Regions from separate parts of the Paenibacillus sp. FSL R7-0345 genome, predicted to be linked through region 1. Evidence: riboswitches for the same ligand, from Rfam matches in the RefSeq annotation. Region 1 holds a riboswitch; the other holds the start of a gene.
What was found. A riboswitch is a leader RNA that binds a small molecule or an ion and turns the genes downstream of it on or off. The one in region 1 is predicted to bind cyclic di-GMP.

Region 1 (7,788 bases):
AGACCGGGAATGAACAGACTGAGCTTACCGTTGGAGCAGCTCTTGGCGGTTACGCCAGCCTTATTCAAGGCAAGGCTTACTTCGATGACCTGTCTGTAGAGCAGCTGGAGGCTCTGCCCGAAGGGGCAAGCTTCATCTCGCTGGATGCCGCAGCAGCGGCTCCTGCCGGCAATGATACTGCTGAATCGGTACCCCATAAAGTATCGCCGGCCAAAATCCTGCTGATCTCGGCTGTATTCAGTGTCTTTTTTGCCCTTCTATATAATAGAGGATTACGCAGCAATAAATTGCTGGCCCAGCCGGATGCAATGTATACGAGATGGCTGTATATTGCATTCGCCGGCGCGTTTATCCTGCGCATCTGGATCGGGGTTACCGCGCAGGGCTATGAGAATGATATGAATACCTTTATAGCCTGGGGACAGCGTCTTGTTGATAAAGGACCAGGCGGATTCTATGAGGAGGGTTATTTCGCGGACTATCCGCCAGGCTATTTGTACATATTGTATCTGCTGAGCGCGGTCCGCAGCCTGTTCGGTCTTACGCACGGATCGGCAGGGGAAATGCTGCTCTTCAAAATGCCGGCAATCCTCTCAGATCTGGTGCTCGCCGGCCTCATTTACAAGATTGGACGCAAGAAGCTCGGCGGCGGAATGGCTATCGGCCTGATGCTGCTCTACCTGTTTAATCCGGCTGTGCTGATGGATTCAGCCGCCTGGGGCCAGGCAGATTCCTTCTTTATGATCTTCCTGCTGCTCAGCATTATGGGGGCTGCTAACAAAACCTTTGTCCGCTCAGCCATTTTCTTCGCCATTGCCGTGCTTGTTAAACCGCAGGCGCTGATCTTTACCCCTGTCCTGATGTTTGCCTTTTATCATCACCGGGCCTGGAAGCAGCTTGCCCTCGGAGCCTTATACGGGCTGGGGATCTTTGCCCTGCTGGCGGCCCCGTTCTTCTGGAACAACGGCGGCTTCATCGGGCTGATTGATCTGTACAAAGCCACCTTATCGTCTTACCCGTATTCCACGGTTAATGCGTTTAACCTGTACGCACTCACAGGCCCGATGTGGTCGGCTATGGATGTTACATGGCTGGGCATTACGTACCGCGTCTGGGGTTTTGTTTTCATCCTGGCTGCTGTAGCAGCCGCAACGTACTATTCATTCCGCAAAGACCGCAAGGACCTGTCTAAATCGTATTTTATCGCCATCGTGCTGATTGCTGTCGTATTTGTCCTGGGCACCAAGATGCATGAGCGTTATATTTATCCGGCTCTTATTCTCTGCTTATTCAGCTATATGGAGAGCAGGGACCGCCGTTTCCTGACGTTGTTCCTGGGCTTTACGCTGACGCAATATATCAATGTCGGCTATACACTGGCTCATCTCAATGCCGGCGGCAACCCGCCGACGGACGGCATTGTGCTGGTTACGTCGATTGCCAATCTCGGGTTGCTGGTCTATACGCTGTATACCGGGTATATGGTATATATCCGCAAACAGATCAAGATGCTGGCACCTCCGGATACAGATGCAGAGAAATATGCTGCGGATCTGGTGCTTGCCGAAGGCATCCGCCCGCTGGAGACCAAGGCCAAAGCCAGGTTCAGACTCCAGCGGAAGGACTGGATCTGGATGCTTGCCATTACGGCAGTCTACACAGTCATTGCACTGGTGAATCTCGGTTCAACCAAAGCGCCGGAAACCCTATGGGAGCCTGCAGCCAGCGGTGAAAGCTTCTATGTTGACCTTGGCCAGAGCAGGCAGCTGGAGAGCGTAAATATATTCGGCGGTGTAGGTACAGGCAAGTTCAAGCTCGAATTCAGCGAGACTCCTGATGTCTGGGGCAGCCCTCTGGATGTGAGCGAGGATGTCGGCAATGTCTTCATCTGGAAAAGCCAGCCGTTAAACGTAGCTGCAAGATATGTGAAGCTGACCGTTACCACGCCGGGCTTCACGTTGAATGAGATAGCCTTCTATGAACAGGGGGGAGGCAGAACGCCGCTTCCTGTAGCCGGTGTAACGCCGGATGCTGCAGCGGCAGCCAAAAGAGGCGGGCCGGCCAACCTGTTTGACGAGCAATCGCTCGTTCCCGAGTATTCGAATTTCATGAACAGTACCTATTTTGACGAGATTTATCACGCCCGTACTGCGTATGAGCATTTTCACGGGATTGTTGCCTATGAAAATACCCATCCCCCGCTCGGTAAAATCCTGATTGGAGCAGGAATGGAGCTGTTTGGCGTCAATCCGTTCGGCTGGCGGATTATCGGCACCCTGTTCGGGGTTGCAATGCTGCCGCTGATCTATATGATGGGTCTCCGGCTGTTCGGCCAGACCCGGTATGCTGCGCTTGCGGCGGGACTGTTCGCGCTGGATTTCATGCATTTTACCCAGACGCGCATCTCTACGATCGACGTGTACGGTGTATTCTTTATTATGCTGATGTTCTATTTCATGCAGCGTTATTTTACAATGAATTTTTACCGTGTTCCGCTGCGCAAGACCCTGGTGCCGCTGTTCTGGTCAGGACTCTTCTTCGGGATCGGAGTCGCTTCCAAATGGATCGTGCTCTATGGCGGGGCCGGACTGGCGGTAATGCTTGCATTGTCACTGTTTGACCGCTACAGGGAATACCGGGCAGCAGGACGTATGCTTGCTGAAGGCAAGCTGGGCGACCAGGAGATCAAGACAGCCTGCCGGACAGCCGACAGCTCCTTCTGGAAGAACACGATCATCACACTGGCCAGCTGTGTTGTTTTCTTTGTGATTATTCCTGTTATAGTGTACAGCCTGTCCTTTATTCCGGTGCTGTCTGTTACCGCAGAAGGTTATACTATTAAGGGACTTATTGATGCCCAAAAGAACATGTATAACTACCACAGCCAGCTTGTAGCTACGCATCCGTTCTCCTCCTCCTGGTGGGAATGGCCGTTTATGAAGCGTCCGGTCTGGTTCTTCAGCGGCGGGAATGGGCTGCCTGAGGGTCAGGTGAGCAGTATTGTTACTATGGGGAATCCGCTGATCTGGTGGACCGGAATTTTCGCAATGCTTGGCACAGTATGGCTTACCATCAGACGTAAAGAGAAGAGCTTGTACATGCTGTGGATCGCCTTTTTCTCACAATATGTGCCTTGGATGCTTGTTCCGCGCGAGACGTTCCTGTATCACTATTTTGCAATGGTGCCGTTTATGATCCTGGCGATTGTCTATATAATGAAGCTGCTGGACAGCAAGTTCCCCGGAGCTTCCAAAATCCGTTATGCTTATGTGGCCGCAGCGGCCGTACTCTTCATTATGTTCTATCCGGTTCTTTCGGGAATGCAGGTTAGTGCCGATTATGTAAATGTAGTGCTGCGCTGGTTCCCTTCCTGGGTGTTCTAGGGGCCGGCGGGCTAAGTAAACTAAGCACATGCTTCTGAAGCGAGTTTTATTGCGAAGCAGTTCAATGAAGTAAAGCTCCATAAAACTAAGCGTATGCTTTCGAGGCGAGTTTTGTACGAAGTAATACAAGGAAGCCCATGCTTACAAAACTTTTAGGAGGAAACAGGGTGAAAGCCAGATACAGTGTAGTTGTCCCGATGTACAATGAGGAGGAGGTCATTCAGCATACGTATGAGCGTCTGAAAAAGGTTATGGACGAATGCGGTGATTCCTACGAGCTGGTCTTCGTTAATGATGGCAGCCGTGACCGTACGGCTGAGATTATGCGCGGGATCAGCAGCCGTGACGAGCATGTTAAGCTGATTGACTTCTCGCGCAATTTCGGACATCAGATCGCAATTACCGCCGGGATGGACTATGCTGAAGGGCAGGCGGTGGTGGTTATCGATGCCGATCTTCAGGACCCGCCTGAGGTTATTCTGCAGATGATCGCAAAATGGAAGGAAGGCTATGAAGTAGTCTATGCCAAGCGGCTTAAGCGCCACGGGGAGACACTGTTCAAAAAGGTGACCGCCAAGCTCTTTTACCGTCTGCTGAGCAGTATGACAAGCGTTGAGATTCCTACTGATACCGGCGATTTCCGGCTGATTGACCGCAAGGTCTGTGATGTTCTGAGAGGGCTTAAGGAGAAGAACCGGTATGTCCGGGGACTTGTAAGCTGGGTAGGCTTCCGTCAGACGATGGTCGAGTATGTGCGGGAGGAGCGTTTTGCCGGTGAAACGAAATATCCGCTGAAGAAAATGGTCCGGTTTGCCTTGGACGGGATCACCTCCTTTTCACATAAGCCGCTCAAAATTGCATCCTACATTGGCTTTTTCCTGGCCTTTTCAAGCTTTTTATATCTGTTCTTCATCCTATTCCAAAAGCTGTTCACAACGTGGGCGGTTCCCGGGTGGACTTCCATTGTGGGCGTCAATCTGCTCTTCAATGGCATCGTGCTGATGCTGCTGGGGGTAATCGGTGAATATATCGGGCGGATCTACGATGAATCCAAGGACCGGCCGCTGTACATTGTACGGGAGACCAAAGGGTACGGGGATGAGGAGTATCCTGACAAGCGGGAAGGCAAGCGTTATGAGCGGTAAAAAGCTGAATGCGGGCTTTATCCAGTTCCTAAAATTCAACGCCGTAGGTTTGCTTAATACATTAATCGATTTTGCAGTATTTACACTACTGCACTCGCTGGGGATGATGAATGCTCCGGCGCAGGTTATTTCTTATAGTGCGGGGACAGCGAACAGTTTTTTTTGGAACAAGAAGGTGACCTTCAGTGACCGGGCGGCAGCTAAGGACGGTTCCGACCGGCTCCAGCTGGTGAGGTTTATCATCCTCAATCTGGCAGTGCTCGGCATTTCAGTACTGCTGATGCATTTTCTGACTGACAGCTTCGGGGTTCAGGTGCTTATAGCCAAGGTGCTGGTTACGTTTGTTACGGTGCTTATCAACTTTTTCGGAAGCCGGTTGTGGGTGTTCTAGGCAACCACCGGGATTGGGGCTGACCTGTTCAAAAATGTAAAGGGGGATGTTCATGCGCAAGTTTTCCTATCTAATTATATTGGCGGGCGTCCTTATTATGCTGTATCCGAAAGCGAATGAATGGTACAACGACAAGCAGCAGGCGAAACTGCTGGAGGAAGTAGAACAAGCCTACAGTGAGCTTACTCCGGCAGCTGAACCGGATCTGCAAAAGCCCTATGCTGAGGTGACCCAGCTGTTGGCCGAGGAGTCGGAACAGGAGGAAGAGGTCCAGCCAGCGGCTGAGCCGGCTGAAGAGATCGCAGTTGGCGGCAAAATCACCGGGATCATCACGATTGACCGGATCGATCTGAAGCTGCCTGTACTTGAAGGTGCGACAAAAGCGAATATGAAGCATGCTGCCGCCCATATGAAGGAGACAGCTCCGCTGGGTGAGGTGGGGAATGCAGCTATAGCAGCGCACAGATCCAGAACGGCCGGCCGGCTTTTTAACAGGCTGGATGAAGTGAAGATTGGAGATACAATCAAGATTAAGACAAGCGCAGAGGAGTATCAGTACGAAGTTTATGATATCTCTATTGTAGAACCGACGGACGTGTCGGTGCTGAACGGCAATGATAAGGACAAAATCCTCACTTTAATTACCTGCGATCCGCTTGTTAATCCGACTCACCGGCTGATTATTCATGCAAAGCTATCTTAGAATCAAAGAGAAAAAGGGATTCAGCGCGAAATATTAAAAAATTTATTGAAATATGCTGAAATTCTAGTAAATTAGGTCTTGTATCTAGGCGAATATATGGTAGTATATAACTATAAAAGCACGCACGATAACGGCAAACCTATCGAAAGGTAGGGACGCAAAGCTAAAGGGCCTTCCCGTAAGGATGGCAGCCAGCTACCGAATGAAGGGCTTTTTTTGTTGGCTATACGATCCAAAATCTAGCATTTTTGGTAGATTGAGAGAGATAAAGCTGCACACGATAACGGCAAACCTATCGAAAGGTAGGGACGCAAAGCTAGAGGGCCTTCCCGTAAGGATGGCAGCCAGCTACCGAAAGGAGTTTTATCCATGAAAAAATTTTACTTCATGCTGTTAACATTATTCGTAGTTGTCACTTCCGTTCAGACAAGCACTGCTTCAGCTGCTACTGCAGACTCAAGCTGGTTGAATACTTCCAAGCTCGATCAGGGCGTTGTTGCAGTATCCTATGATGTACCTGCTGACAAACGCATCAAAGTTATGATCACCAAGGGCGGTAACAGCTACACTTACAACCTGTATGCTTCCCAGTCGACAGAATCCTTCCCGCTGCAACAAGGCAACGGCACTTATAAAGTATCTGTTCTTGAGAACACAACCGGCAACAAATACAAAGTAGTAACTTCCGAAGATGTTGAGCTTAACCTTAGCAATGCTAACGCTGTATACTTGAGCTCCGTACAGAACGTTAAATGGACCTCTTCCGATAAAGCCGTACTGAAAGCTAAACAGCTTACACAAGGTCTGACTACAGACGAAGCTAAAGTAAAAGCGATTTATAACTACATCGTAGCAAATGTTAAATATGACAACACACTGGCTACAACAGTAACGCAGGACTATATTCCTAATAACGACAATACATTGCTCTCCAAAAAGGGCATTTGCTATGACTATGCTTCCCTGTTCGCCACTATGCTTCGCAGTGAAGGCATCCCTACTAAATTGGTAATGGGTAACACCAGCTATGTTTCGACATACCACGCCTGGAACGAAGTTCTGCTGAACGGCAAATGGGTAACAATCGATACTACTGTTGATGCAGGTCTGGCTAAGAACAATAAAGATGTTGGCCTTACTAAAGTAGCAAGCAAATATAGCGCTGCTAAATTCTACTAAGAACGAAGAAAATATAGTGGTAAGAAGACGGACTGCTTATTTATTTAAGCGGTTTGTCTTTTTTTTGATTAAGGGGTTGCTTTTTGTCGGTAATGTGGGGTATTATAAGTGAACGTTGTTACAGCGCGTCAAGGTTTAGCTGAAATTGACTGAAAAAGACATTTCAAAAAAAGCTTGCGTTTCTGAAACAAACGTGATATATTATAAGAGTTGCTGACGACGAGAGCGTAGGAGTCAACGACGAGCTTGATCTTTGAAAACTGAACAACGAGTGAGTATCGGAAATCACTTCGGTGAGATCCAAAGTAGAGAATGTAAATTCTCGTCAGATGTTTCAAAATGAGCAATCGCTCTTTTCGATAGTTTTCGGATGGTTATTTCCTCGGAGTAATTCGGGTGTGGTAACTACTCGGAAAAACCTTATTGGAGAGTTTGATCCTGGCTCAGGACGAACGCTGGCGGCGTGCCTAATACATGCAAGTCGAGCGGAGCTTATCCTTCGGGGTAAGCTTAGCGGCGGACGGGTGAGTAACACGTAGGCAACCTGCCCCTTAGTCTGGGATAACTACCGGAAACGGTAGCTAATACCGGATAATTTCTCTTTTCGCATGAGGAGAGAATGAAAGGCGGAGCAATCTGCTGGTAAGGGATGGGCCTGCGGCGCATTAGCTAGTTGGTGGGGTAACGGCTCACCAAGGCGACGATGCGTAGCCGACCTGAGAGGGTGAACGGCCACACTGGGACTGAGACACGGCCCAGACTCCTACGGGAGGCAGCAGTAGGGAATCTTCCGCAATGGGCGAAAGCCTGACGGAGCAACGCCGCGTGAGTGATGAAGGTTTTCGGATCGTAAAGCTCTGTTGCCAGGGAAGAACGTCCGGTAGAGTAACTGCTACCGGAGTGACGGTACCTGAGAAGAAAGCCCCGGCTAACTACGTGCCAGCAGCCGCGGTAATACGTAGGGGGCAAGCGTTGTCCGGAATTATT
Region 2 (7,788 bases), 3.1 Mb from region 1:
GGATTGGATGACCAAGCTTCCATTAAAGCAGAGAATTGTAGCCGGCTGTTATCTTGTCGCCGCTTTGTTCGCTGTTCCGGTTTTGATTACATTGGTAATCATGGGCAAAATCATTCTCGGCATTATTCTTATTGCAGCACTTGCCGGACTTACTTATCCTCTGGCACGTTTTGTCGAGAGAACGCTTACATCTTCTTTTGACGAGTTCTCCAATGTTACCCACACTATTGCCAAAGGCGATTTTACAAGCCGCGCGGATGAAAGCGGGTCAATGGGTGAAGTAAGCCGCTCCTTCAACATTATGATCGACAAGCTCAAGAAAATTTTGACCGAAGCCTCACAGATCACCCGCCATGTTATGGATGCCAGCAGAGGGATTGAAGACAAGAACCACAGCCTCAAAATCGTAATGGCCCAGGTTGCCTCCTCCTCCAATGAACTGGCTGTCGGTGCCAACGAAATTTCGGCAGATATCGCCGACATGACGGAATCGATCAAGGACATTGAGACCAAAGTAGCCAACTATACGCATTCCACCAAAGAAATGAATAAGCGCTCTATACATACGCTCGAACTGGTTGAACAAGGACGGCTGTCGGTAGATACCCAGGCTGAAGGCATGCGCAAAAATATCGAAGCTACGAACAAGGTCGCGGATACGGTTGAGGCCCTCTCGCAGAATGCCCGCGGCATTTCCATGATTGCCAAAACCATCAATGAAATCGCAGAACAGACCAATCTGCTGTCCTTGAATGCTTCGATTGAGGCAGCACGCGCCGGTGAGCACGGCCGCGGCTTTGCCGTGGTCGCCCAGGAGGTGCGCAAGCTGGCCGAGGAATCGACAGCATCCACCAAAGAAGTATTCAGCCTGATCCGCAGCATCGAATCCGATATCAAGCAGGCTGTGGAGAATATCGCCATCAATGAAGAAGTTGTACAGGTGCAAAATGAGCTGATCGTAGAGACTGCCCACATCTTCTCGCAGATTGTACAAAGCGTCCAATACATAACGGAGCAGATCTCCTCCTTCTCGCAGGAAAGTGACCTGATGCTGGAGAGCGCACTCAAAATATCCGGCGCCATCGAGAATATATCCGCGATTACCCAGCAGACAGCAGCCGGCACCGAGGAAGTATCCGCGGCAATGAACGAACAGATCAACGCCCTGCAGTCTGTAGCCGATGAAACCGATAAAATGACCCAGGCAGTGTTCCAGCTGCAGAAAACTATCCATATTTTCAAATTCTAAGCTGGTTCCCAAGCCCTAAAGCTGCCGCTCAAAATGAGCGGCAGCTTGTTTATATTTAGGCTCCAGGATTCACCAAATCGTACTGCAATTCGTCAAATTTCGTATATTTCCGCATTATTGTATTGACAATGATAGAGCTATAAATATATTGTAAAAGTAAATTTAACCAATAAATATTATCCATAGACCCAAATCAAATATCAGCAAAATTCTCCGAAAGGAAATGACGCAAAGCCATGGATCTACAGTCTCAGTTTCTGGGACCAGGATAGCCAGGTTGCAGCCGGGACGTTAGAATCATTACGTCCCTTAAGGTTATATGTGCAACTGGCCTGTGCTCATTTGAGCACAGGTATTCTATTGTCTGTCGCTAGAGTCGCTAGAATCGCTAGAAAAATACACAACGGATAGGGTGGAGCATTTGAAAACAGTCGCAGATTATATGGCAGAGGCGCTTCGCAGCCTCGGCGTTACACATTCCTTTGGTATTATCGGCAAATCTATTTGTCCTATAGCTCTTAAGATGGTTGATTACGGCATCGAATTTATTCCGAGCAGACATGAGTCCAGCTCCGGCTTCGAAGCCGCCGGCTATGCACTCAAAACCGGAGGACTCGGAGTTGCCTTCGGTACATCAGGTCCCGGAGGCACTAACCTGCTCACCGCAGCAGCACATGCCAAAGCCAATAATCTTCCTGTCCTCTTCATTACTGGACACCAGTCGATTAAAGAGCTGGGAATTCCGCAGTGCCAGGATTCCTCTTCATATCTCGCTGATCTGGCGGATATGTTCAGACCCGCTACGCTCTTCAGCAAGCTGGTAGAGCGCGGTGATCATTTCAGCACTATTTTTAATCATGCCATTTCTATTGCCCTTAGCGGCAAACGCGGTCCGGTGCATCTGTGCATTCCATTTGATGTCCAGACAGAAATGCTCGAAGAATGCCGGATTGTTATTCCTGAACACGAGAAGCTGGTCAGCATCGGTAATTTTGAACGCGTAATTGCAGCAATCAACGAATCTTCGCGTCCGCTGATCATTGCGGGTAAAGGTATAAACCGCTCCGGTACCCACCAGGAGCTGGTACAACTGGCTGAAACCTTCAACATTCCTGTCGTCACCAGTCCTGGAGGAAAAGGCGCCATCGCCTGGGATCACCCGCTGTATCACGGTCCGGTAGGTGTAGGCGGCTGCAAGCACGGGGATGACCTGCTGAACAACAGTGATCTGTATATTGTGCTTGGTTCCCGTCTGAGTGATATGACGATCTGCAACCTCAAAGCAGAGAATCATCCGGCCAAGCTGATCCAGTTCGATTCCGACCCTACCTTTGTCGGCAAGATTCTTCAATCGCAGACCATATCGGTCAGCGGGGACTTGCGTGACAATCTGAGCTATTACCTGGAGAAGATCGACAGAGATACGGTTGTCAGACATGAAATAACAGTAGAAGCTAATTACCGGGACGAGCTGCCAGAGCTGCCTAAGCTCTCCATCGCTTCAGTCCTGAGCACTTTAAGCGATCAGATTCCTTATAACAGCTCGGTATTTGTAGATGACGGCAGCCACGGCTTCCATGCTGTGAAATGGTACAACGTCAAGAAGCCGGGAAGCTTTATCTTTGATGCCTACTTTGCCTGCATGGGCAACTCCATCGGCATGTCAATCGGGGCCAAGGCTGCCGCCCCTGACGAAACTGTCTTCTGCATTACCGGTGATGGCTGCTTCATGATGCTTGGTGCTGAAATTAACACCGCTGTGTGCAAGGACCTTCCGGTTATTTTCATCGTGGTCAACAACATGCAGCTTGATATGGCCCTTAAAGGCATGGAGAAGACAACCGGCAGAATCGACGGCACCCTCTTCGAGGTTCCGATGGATGCAGCGAAATTCGGTGAATCCCTTGGAGCTGTAGGCTTCAAGTGTGAAACGGCGGAACAATTCGCGGCAGCTATTGAAGATGCGGTAGCCTTGAACAAAGTAGCCGTAATCGAGCTGCTCACTGACCGTGACGAGATGCCTCCGACAGCGCACCGTGTATTGAATCTTTAATTAACATCATTCAGGGGGTTTTTTAAGTGGAAAGTTCAGTGAACAGCGGACTTAAGCATTTTACCAATCTGTCCGGGGATTATGGCAATAAACAGCTGGCGCCGATCAAAGAGCATTTTCCGGAGCTGGCTGAATATATTATGGGCAATGCCTATGGCGATATTTTTCAGCGGACCACAATCGGTGCCGACTGGAAGGAAATTGCTGTCATCTCGGCCCTGATTACGATGGGCCAATATGAACAGCTGGGTGTTCATTATGTAATGGCACTGCGTGTCGGCATGACGGTCGACCAGATTAAGGGCATTCTGCTGCACCTGGTACCGGCAATCGGCGCTCCGCGGATAATCTCGGCTTTTAATGTATTGCTTGCTACTCTGGAAGAAATCAAGTAATTAAAGAACCGGCAGTCTGATTGTATATCTTTCGTTTTGGGGGCTGGAAGGAATGGGCAGGTTTGTTCTGAAAACAGATTCCGTGAGTAAGATTGTTCATATACAACTGGAAGGTACCTTCTCCAACGAGGATGGCCTCAAAACAATGCAGGCCTATCAGCAGACAGTCAATCCGATTACAGCTTCTGAGTATTCCCTGCAGATTGACTGCCGCAAGCTGAATGTCACCGCTCCGGATGTTGTGCCTCTGCTGGAGAGCTGCTTCAAAATGTACAAGTCGGACGGCTTTCAGCAGGTGACTTTGGCGCTTGAGAATAACCCGCTGCTTAAGATGCAGCTATCCCGTCTTGGCCGCAGAGCGGGACTGGAGAACATGCAGATCGTCCCTTCCTTTCCGGGATAGCTGCATCTGCAAATGTCGGCTTAATCAAAAAGCAACCTGCAGGCAAGGAAAACCTTGTCCGCAGGTTGCTTTTGTCTGTAATTCTAAATTATAAGGTTCCAAGTATGATATCCTGTGCTAATGCCGTGCCTCATGCTTCTCCCAGCCCATAGTCCGTTCTACAGCATCCTTCCACACGCTATAGCGGTGTTCCCGCTCTTCTCCGTCCATCCGGGGCATAAAGTCCCGCTCGGCTTTATTAAAGCTCTCCAGCTGCTCTCTTGACCAGACTCCGGAAGTTAATCCGGCCAGCAGTGCAGCGCCGAGCGCCGTTGTCTCCGCATAGGTCGTACGGGTCACAGTACTGCCGAGGATATCTGCCTGGAACTGCATCAGCAGGTCGTTACGGACAGCACCGCCGTCTACACGCAGCCCGGTCAGGGGCATGCCGGCATCCTTCTCCATTGCGCCAATGACGTCACGGGACTGGAAGGCCAACGCTTCCAATGTTGCCCGGACCAGGTGTCCCGCCGTTGTCCCCCGGGTCAGGCCAAAGACAGCCCCGCGGGCATACATATCCCAGTACGGAGCACCAAGACCCGTGAAGGCCGGCACCACAACCACACCTTCACTATCTTCTACTTCTGCAGCCCGCTGCTCGGAGTCAGCCGGTCCTTCAATCAGGCCAAGCCCTTCATGCAGCCATTGTACTGCCGCTCCGGCAACAAAGACGCTGCCTTCAAGCGCAAAATACAGCTCGTCCCCCATACCCCAGGCAACGGTTGTCAGCAGGCCGTGTTTGGAGACGACCGCTTCTGTTCCTGTGTTCATAAGAATGAAGCAGCCGGTACCGTAAGTATTTTTGGCACTGCCTGCTTCAAGGCATGTATGGCCGAACAGCGCTGCCTGCTGGTCACCGAGTACAGAGCGGATCGGAATCTCCGCACCGAACCAGCGGGCATCCGCTGTACCAAAGTCACCGCCAGACATCCGGATTTCCGGCAGGATGGCACGCGGAATGCGCAGCTCCTGCACAAGCTGGTCGTCCCAACTGCGTTCATGCAGGTTAAACAGCATGGTCCGTGAGGCATTAGTCACGTCTGTAGCGTGCACAGCGCCGCCTGTGAGCTTCCAGATAAGCCAGCTGTCAATCGTCCCTGCCAGCAGCTCCCCGTGCTCTGCACGGTCCCTTGCGCCCGGCACATGATCGAGAATCCAGGCCAGCTTGGTGGCAGAGAAGTAGGCATCCACAACCAGTCCCGTCTTGTCCGCAATCTCCCGGTCCAGGCCCAGGCGCTTGATTTCCTCACACTGCTGTGCGGTCCGCCGGTCCTGCCATACAATAGCCGGATAAATCGGCTCTCCCGTCTGCCGGTCCCAGATCAGGGCGGTTTCACGCTGGTTAGTAATACCGATTGCCGTAATATCCGCTGCAGCTGCCCCGCTGGCCTGAATAGCATCTCTGGCTGCAGCCAGCTGGCTTTCCCAGATCTGCTCCGGATCATGCTCTACCCAGCCGGGGCGGGGAAAGGACTGTCTGATTTCATACTGCCCCTGGGCAACCATCCCTGCGTCCAGATTGAACAGTATAGCCCGGGAGCTCGTAGTCCCTTGATCCAATGATAAAATCATGAATAATGCCTCCTAAAGTGACGGGTATTGTGTTCCACGATGAACAAGATTAAAGGAGTCCTTTCAACAAAAAGCACCTCTGCATTCAGAGGCGCTGTCAGTCTAAGTCTGCATTTACTGTTTTTCGACAGGAAGCCGTAGCGTAAAGATCGTGCCTTCGCCAAGCCTGCTGGCAGCAAAAATCTGTCCATGGTGTGATTCGACGATATTTTTGACAATGGCCAGTCCAAGTCCGGTGCCGCCGGATTCACCGCGTACACGGGCCTTATCGGCCTTGTAAAAGCGTTCAAAGATGTAAGGCAGGTCATCCGGATGAATTCCCGCTCCCTGGTCACGGATTGCAATTTCCAAGTAACGGCGGCCTTCAAGCACAATAGAACCGGTAATGATCGAAATCTGCTTGTCCGCCGGCGTATGCCGGAACGCATTGTCCAGCAGATTCGTCAGCACCTGCTCCAGCTTATCCATGTCTGCGGACTTCAGCAGCAGCAGTCCATCAGGTCTCTGCAGTTCAAGTAAAATGTCACGTTCCTTGGCACGGACAGAGAATTTGCGGTAGATCCGGTCGAGCAGCTCGCCCATATCCACCTCGCCCATCATCATGTCCGTATGCCCGGCTTCCATCCGCGCCAGATCAAGCAGATCCTTGACCAGCCGCCCCATCCGCAGTGATTCATCATGAATGACCTGAACCAGCTCATTTCGCTCCTCAGGGGAATCGGCCATGCCGTCCAGCAGCGCTTCACTGTAGCCCTGCATCATGGAGAGCGGCGTGCGGATCTCATGCGATACATTTGCCACAAAGTCACGGCGCATCTTCTCAAGCTTTACTTCCTCCGTTACATCCCTGAGTACAGCTACGGCCCCACGGATGTGATCCTCAGAATAGAGCGGGGCCATATGTACAGACCATACGCCCTGGCGGACATGCACATTGGCACGCTGATCCCCGCCTTGACTGAGCGTATCCATGAGTAATGGCCGCAGGGGAACCGGAACTGCGCTGAAGACGGCCTGTTCCGCTCCAGGCCCGCCGTCGCCCTCCTCCTGATGCTCCAGGTTCAAATCGCTCCAGGTTTCCAGCAGCTTCTGCCCGTGCGGATTCGTGAGGATAACCTGTCCTTCATTATCAAAGGTAATCACAGGATCGGTCATACTGCGCAATACGCTGGACAGATGCCCCTTTTCATGATTCAGGCTGCGGATATTCTCTTCCAGCTCTGCCGCCATATGATTAAATGAGGTAGCCAGCTGGCCGATTTCATCACTGGTGCGGAGCGTCAGCCTTGTGCCGTATTGCCCGCGGCGGATATTGTTAGCCGCTTCAATGACCTGCTGCATCGGCTGTGTGATTTTGGTGAACAGGAACAACGCAAAAAACGTTGTCAATGAGAACCCGATCATACAGGCATACGTAAATAAACGTTTGATCGCCCCGGAATTGGCGAAGTTACTGTCGATATAAGGGAGCAGAAACAGCCCTACAGTTATGAGTACGACAGCAACAAGGCAGATAATCGTAGCCCACAGCTTGCCGACAAGGCTTCTCCAGAAGTTCACCTATTTGGGTACCTCAAGCTTGTAGCCTACTCCCCATACGGTGGTGATCATTGCTGCCGATTCCGGTGATACTTTATTCAGTTTCTCGCGGAGTCTTTTCACATGTGTGTCCACGGTACGTAAATCTCCGAAGAACTCGTAATTCCATACATCCTTGAGCAGCTCCTCGCGGGAGAATACCTTATCAGGCGAAATGGCCAGATAATGAAGCAATTCATATTCCTTTGGAGTCAGGCTTACTTCCTGTCCGCCGGCCGTTACACGGTGGGCATCATGCTCAATAATCAGATGCGGAAACACAATATTGTTGCTGGAGTTGCTCTCTTTGGATAAAAAGGCAGTCGCCGAGGAACGGCGCATAATCGCCTTAACCCGATAAATCACCTCACGCGGACTGAACGGCTTAACCACATAATCGTCAGCTCCCATTTCAAAGCCCTGTACACGGTTGATTTCTTCGCCCTTGGCAGTCAGCATCAGAACAGGTGTGGATTTGACGCCTCTAAGTCTGGTCAGC

Region 2: another riboswitch for cyclic di-GMP. It lies ahead of NST84_RS19645 (thiamine pyrophosphate-binding protein); the one in region 1 lies ahead of NST84_RS02930 (transglutaminase-like domain-containing protein).

Annotation. Positions count from the first base shown of each region.
Region 1 covers NZ_CP152002.1:669,624-677,411, forward strand. The annotation lists gene NST84_RS02910 (glycosyltransferase family 39 protein) at 1-3,383, shown strand, start outside; gene NST84_RS02915 (glycosyltransferase family 2 protein) at 3,551-4,528, shown strand; gene NST84_RS02920 (GtrA family protein) at 4,518-4,919, shown strand; gene NST84_RS02925 (class D sortase) at 4,972-5,622, shown strand; cyclic di-GMP riboswitch class I at 5,745-5,825, shown strand; cyclic di-GMP riboswitch class I at 5,898-5,978, shown strand; gene NST84_RS02930 (transglutaminase-like domain-containing protein) at 5,992-6,801, shown strand; rRNA gene NST84_RS02935 (16S ribosomal RNA) at 7,222-7,788, shown strand, end outside.
Region 2 covers NZ_CP152002.1:4,544,580-4,552,367, forward strand. The annotation lists gene NST84_RS19640 (methyl-accepting chemotaxis protein) at 1-1,249, shown strand, start outside; cyclic di-GMP riboswitch class I at 1,442-1,534, shown strand; gene NST84_RS19645 (thiamine pyrophosphate-binding protein) at 1,662-3,302, shown strand; gene NST84_RS19650 (carboxymuconolactone decarboxylase family protein) at 3,329-3,697, shown strand; gene NST84_RS19655 (hypothetical protein) at 3,780-4,100, shown strand; gene glpK (glycerol kinase GlpK) at 4,218-5,711, opposite strand; gene NST84_RS19665 (ATP-binding protein) at 5,826-7,271, opposite strand; gene NST84_RS19670 (response regulator transcription factor) at 7,272-7,788, opposite strand, start outside.